2 regions of the Pseudoalteromonas sp. CnMc7-15 genome follow, and region 1 is predicted to be linked to the other one. Evidence: predicted binding sites of a transcription regulator. Region 1 holds the regulator's gene; the other holds the start of a gene.
What was found. Region 1 encodes LexA, which represses DNA repair genes until DNA is damaged. Its sites were predicted from a motif close to TACTGTATNNNNATACAGTA; they were not measured.

Region 1 (3,155 bases):
CGCCCGATGCCATTAGCTCATCTTCAGAGAGGATTTGTTCTAGCAGCTCAGCATCGGCCTGCGCCTGAGCTTGCTTCGCTTGTTTCTGCTCTGCCAGCCAAGCGTCAAACTCTTCAGGGGGTTTTGCTTCTACGACCACCGGCATAAAGCCGTGGTCTTTACCGCATAACTCGGCGCACTGGCCGCGATACGTACCCGGTTCGTTTACGCGTGTCCAAGCTTCGTTGATAAACCCAGGGTTAGCGTCTTTCTTTACTGCAAAATCGGGCACCCACCAAGAGTGAATAACGTCATCTGAGGTCATTAAAAAACGTACTTTTTGATTAGTGGGAATGACCAAGGGTTTATCTACTTCGAGGAGGTAATTGTCGCCCTTATTTTGCGCATTTTTGATTTGCTCTTGAGGCGTTGACAGCAGTGAGTAGAAGCCCACATCGTGACCCATATACTCGTAGTGCCATTTCCATTGTGAACCAGTCACCTTAATGGTGATATCGGCCTTTGTTGTATCCTCCATAGCAATCAGGGTTTTGGTGGCCGGAACAGCCATAGCTATGAGAATAACAAATGGAATCGCTGTCCAAAGTATTTCTACTTTGGTGCTTTCATGAAAGGTAGCGGGGGTGACCCCTTTTGACTTGCGGTGTTTGAGCAGCGCCCAAAACATCACCGCGAAAACAACCACACCAATCACACAGCATATAATAAATATGGTCATGTGTAGTTGGTAAACATTTTCGCTAATGTCAGTTACCCCTTGGCGCAAGTTGTACTTGCTATTCGCGGACACCAATTGAGGGAATAACAGACATAGCAACATGAGGGAGCTCAGCTTCTTCATGTGTACCATCTCCTTATTGTTGCGCAATGCAAGGAAGAGGCGGTTACAGCTTAATACCCAATCTTCGTTATTATTATGCTTTTACCAGTCGACAACTTTGACCCTAAATAAACTGTTGAAAAACCGACCAGCAAAGCCTGTAATATAACCAATTAGTCAAAGATTGAGCTAATAGCAAGTTAATACACTATTTTTGTTTACGTTTTATTAATAAATTAACAGGAATATTCAAGCTGTTAGAAAGCACTGTGGCTAAGGAAGGAACATGGGGAAAGCCCCTAATAACAGACCTATTAGAGGCAAAATAAGTAAATTTAATTACATCCAGTCGGCGTTTCGGATCACACCTACAGCTAAGCCTTCAATATTAAAGGATTCGTTCTCTAAATCGACTTCAATGGGTGTGAATTCTTCATTCTCTGCATGCAGCAGAACCTTACGCCCAGCTTTTTCTAAACGCTTCACGGTGACATCTTCATCAACCCGCGCGACCACCACTTGGCCGTTTTCAGCCACCTGAGTGCGATGTACCGCTAATAAGTCGCCATCCATAATGCCGATATCTTTCATACTCATGCCATTTACGCGCAGCAAATAATCTGCAGCAGGCTTGAACAGCAGTGGGTCTATCTGGCAGTGACTCTCTATATGCTGTTGGGCAAGAATGGGCTCGCCCGCAGCAACGCGGCCAATTAAAGGCAGGCCCAATTGTTCGGGTTCTTCTTCCTCGACCAATTGAATACCTCGACTCGCGCCAGGCTTCATTTTGATTACGCCTTTCTTAGCCAACGCCTTAAGATGTTCTTCTGCGGCGTTAGCACTGCGAAACCCCAGTGTTTGTGCAATTTCTGCACGCGTCGGCGGCATGCCGGTATCTTTAATAAAGACTTTAATCAGCTCAAGAATTTGCGATTGGCGTTTAGTTAATGGGCGCATACAACTGGGTTTCCATACAGTACATTTAACTGTGAGTATATACAGTTAAATGAAAATCGCAAATAAAATCAGGGAATTTGCTGACCGTTGCAACCTTAATTAATGCAACTTCGCTTTTGTTCATATGCAACCTCACCTCATACTCATAAAGTGATAGGTGACGAATGCGCGACAATGCTTTAAAGTAGCGCTGTTTTAGTCATGTTATTAAGCAGTTAGATGACTCGCCAAGGTGTATTTTCAGCGTTCCTTTTACTTATTTCGGCACTGACGATAGGTGCGTGCAAAGCCGATACGGTCAAGATGTCGCGCAGCGGCCTTTGTCACCCTGAAGATTCGGCTCATTATCAACGCACTCAATCTTTTACCCCCTATGCGAACTTAGAAAGCTGTCTAGCAGACGGTGGACGTTTACCAAAGAACTACACTAAACAAACATCAGAAAATAGTTATCATCGGGATAACTGGCCACATTGGTTAGACACCGATCACGACTGCCAAGACGCCCGTGCTGAAGTGCTGATTGCCCAATCACACAGTGATGTAAGCTACACCACTCAAGCGCGCTGCACCGTGACCAGCGGCCAGTGGCATGACCCTTATTCGGGGCAGATACTACGCAATGACGATGACTTAGATATAGACCATATTGTGCCGCTTAAATTTGCCTATGAACACGGTGCTGCCACTTGGAGTCGTTCGCAAAAGGCACAATTTGCCAACGATATGGAGAATTTGCTTGCTGTTGATGATGGCCTAAATCGTAGCAAAGGCGCAAAAGGCCCTTGGCAATGGTTGCCGCCGCATCAAGATTACCGCTGTCAGTACATTCAGCGCTTTAATTACATCATGAGCAAATATGACCTTCGCTACTCGCAAAACGAAAAAGACCAAGTTCAGAGTTTGCTGCAAAGCTGCGTAGGTGAAACTTTAAACCTCAGCGCACTACCTACAACCTTGCACCAATAACCAACCGCTTGTAAGTAAATATTCTATATTGATAGAGCATCCAATGAACTCGTCGGCGAGGATATATGCTCAATATCACTATAAACGAAACACACAATACCGCCCTACTCGAACCACAAGGCCAGCTGACAGCAGAAGACTTTGCAGCAGCAGTGCGTATTATCGACCCTTATATTGAACAGCATGCAAAGCTACATGCTCTCATTATTGTTACTGAACACTTTCCGGGGTGGGATTCATTTGCCGCGTTACTCTCTCATCTGCAATTTGTGCGCGACCATCATCAAAAGGTGAATAAAGTAGCCATTGCCACCAATTCGTTGCTTGGTGACTTTGCCCAGCACCTTGGCGCACACTTTATTCATGCAGAAGTTAAATCTTTTCGTTATGAACAACGTGAACAAGCGAA
Region 2 (3,155 bases), on a different contig from region 1:
AGAAGTTACTCTGTGTGGGTGGATCAACAAACGCCGCGATTTAGGTGGTTTGATCTTCGTCGATGTGCGTGACCGCGAAGGTTTGGTGCAGGTGGTGTTCGACCCGGAAGTTGAAGGGCTTATGGATGTGGCGAATAAACTTCGTCAAGAATTCTGTGTACAAGTCAAAGGGGTGGTCCGCGCTCGCCCTGACAGCCAAGTCAACAAAGACATGAGCACAGGTGAAGTGGAAATTCTGGGTACTGGCCTTGAGATTATTAACCGCAGCGACGCTCTACCACTGGATTTTAACCAGCAAAACTCCGAAGAGCGCCGTCTAAAGTACCGTTACTTGGATCTTCGCCGCCTAGAGATGAGCGACCGCATTAAGTTGCGTGCCAAAGCCACAAGTTTTGTTCGCCGCTTCCTTGATAGCAATGACTTCCTCGATATTGAAACGCCGGTACTGACCAAAGCGACCCCTGAAGGAGCACGTGACTACCTTGTGCCAAGCCGTGTGCATCATGGCAGCTTCTATGCGCTGCCGCAGTCGCCGCAGCTGTTTAAACAATTGTTGATGATGTCTGGCTTTGACCGTTACTACCAAATCGTTAAATGTTTCCGTGATGAAGATTTACGTGCCGACCGCCAGCCAGAGTTCACGCAAATCGATATCGAAACCTCATTTATGAGCTCAGACCAAGTTCGTGGTGTCACTGAAAAACTGATCCGTGATATGTGGCAAGAGTTGCTGAATGTTGATTTGGGCGAGTTCCCTGTGATGGCCTACAGCGAAGCCATGCGTCGCTTTGGTTCAGATAAGCCTGACCTACGTAACCCGATGGAGCTTATTGACGTTGCTGATCTGGTTAAAGACGTTGAGTTTAAAGTGTTCTCTGGCCCTGCCAATGATGAGAAAGGCCGCGTAGCTGTGCTTAGCGTGCCAGGCGGTGCGTCGTTATCACGCAAGCAAATCGATGAATACACGAAGTTTATCGGCATCTATGGTGCTAAAGGTTTAGCCTGGATGAAGGTCAATGACCGCGACGCAGGTGTGGAAGGCGTGCAATCACCGATTGCTAAGTTCTTGAACGAAGAGGTGATCACCGCCTTACTTGAACGCACCAATGCGCAAACTGGCGATATCATTTTATTCGGTGCCGACTCACGCAATGTGGTCAATGAAGCCATGGGTGCGCTGCGCTTGAAGATTGGTTTAGACCTTGAGCTAACTGATTTAACTAAATGGGCACCATTGTGGGTCGTAGACTTCCCGATGTTTGAAGAAGACGATGAAGGTAATCTACACGCTGTTCACCACCCATTTACTGCGCCAAAAGATGTCAGCCCAGAGGAGCTGGAAGCTAACCCTGCCGGCACGCTTTCTGATGCCTACGACATGGTTCTTAATGGTTACGAAGTCGGTGGTGGTTCGGTGCGTATCCACAACAATGCGATGCAACAAGCGGCGTTCCGAGTATTGGGGATCAATGAGCAAGAGCAACAAGATAAGTTCGGTTTCCTACTCGATGCATTGAAGTATGGTACACCGCCGCACGCTGGCTTGGCGTTCGGCCTTGACCGCCTAGTAATGTTACTTTGTGGCACAGACAATATTCGTGATGTCATTGCCTTCCCGAAAACGACGCAAGCATCTTGTTTGATGACCGATGCCCCGAGTGTGGCAAATCCCGACGCTCTGCAAGAGCTGGGTATCGGAGTGACTGCCTCTGAGAGTGAACAAAGCGAATAAGCGATAGCGATAAAAGAAGCGGCTCAGGCCGCTTTTTTTATGCTTCAGCTTTACACTGGTCATACATACAGTTACCATTTCCATAAGCGAGAATAATAATAAGGTCAGTGGGTGAGTATAATTTTGGGAATTGACCCCGGCTCGCGCTTTACCGGCTATGGTGTCGTGCAGCAGCAAGGGCATAAGTTCCATTACTTGGGCAGTGGCTGTATTAAGTTAGGTGATAACGCCTTCCCGTTGCGTTTAAAAATGATTTTCCAAGGCGTCAGCCAACTCATTGAGCAATTTAACCCTACCGCGTTTGCCATAGAGCAAGTGTTTATGGCCCACAATCCAGATTCGGCATTAAAGCTAGGGCAAGCTCGGGGCGCAGCCATTGTCGCCGCTACCTTGGCCGATATTGACGTGTCAGAATACTCCGCGCGGCAAGTGAAACAAGCTGTGGTTGGGCGAGGCTCTGCGGAAAAAGCACAGGTACAACACATGGTGAAGCATATTTTGAAGCTGCCAGCCACGCCGCAAGCAGATGCCGCCGACGCCTTGGCTATTGCCATGTGCCATGGTCACTCACAACAAAACTTAATAAAACTGTCCGGTCAAGCACGTAAAACCGTGCGCGGACGCTTGAGGTAACAATGATAGGACGAATTAGAGGATTGTTGGTTGAGAAGCAGCCCCCTGAAGTGTTAGTGGAAGCAGCGGGCATTGGCTATGAAATCAACCTCCCCATGAGTTGCTTTTATGCACTTCCCGAGTGTGGCGAACAGGTCACCTTGTATACCCACTTTGTGGTACGAGAAGATGCGCAGCTGTTATTTGGGTTTAACACCAAAAACGAACGCGCCCTGTTTCGAGAATTATTAAAAGCCAATGGGGTAGGGCCTAAACTAGGCCTAGGTATTTTATCGGGGATGTCGGCAGAGCAATTTATCCATTGCGTTCATCATGGCGATGCAAGCACCTTAGTAAAGCTTCCTGGCGTTGGCAAAAAAACCGCAGAGCGGTTAGTGTTAGAAATGAAAGACAGGCTTAAAGATTGGGGTCCTGACTTATTTACCCCTCACACTGACGCGGCACCAATAGATGCGCCCAATGGTGATACTTTGGTCGCGAGTAATGCCCAAGACGATGCGGTTGCCGCACTTGAAGCTCTGGGCTATAAAAATGCTCAGGCAGTGAAGTCGGTAAAAGCAGTCGCGAAGCCAGGCATGGCCTCCGAAGAAATGATTAAGCAAGCGCTCAAAGCGATGCTATAACAGAGATACCATCATGATAGAAGCGGATCGGCTGATTGAGCCAGAGGTACAGGGTAATGAGGATGTGGTCGATAGAGCCATTCGGCCTAAGTTATTGGCCGACTATCACGGCCAACCTCATGTTAAACAGCAGATGGATATTTTTATCGAGGCCGCACGCTCACGTA

Region 2: a site for LexA is predicted at 1,786-1,805, ahead of ruvC (crossover junction endodeoxyribonuclease RuvC). Genes of this name have one in related genera too.

Annotation. Positions count from the first base shown of each region.
Region 1 covers NZ_JAKRFT010000005.1:418,366-421,520, forward strand. The annotation lists gene coxB (cytochrome c oxidase subunit II) at 1-841, opposite strand, end outside; gene lexA (transcriptional repressor LexA) at 1,160-1,777, opposite strand; gene MHM95_RS14625 (HNH endonuclease family protein) at 1,997-2,746, shown strand; gene MHM95_RS14630 (STAS/SEC14 domain-containing protein) at 2,812-3,155, shown strand, end outside.
Region 2 covers NZ_JAKRFT010000001.1:605,696-608,850, reverse strand. The annotation lists gene aspS (aspartate--tRNA ligase) at 1-1,732, shown strand, start outside; gene ruvC (crossover junction endodeoxyribonuclease RuvC) at 1,844-2,365, shown strand; gene ruvA (Holliday junction branch migration protein RuvA) at 2,368-2,988, shown strand; gene ruvB (Holliday junction branch migration DNA helicase RuvB) at 3,002-3,155, shown strand, end outside.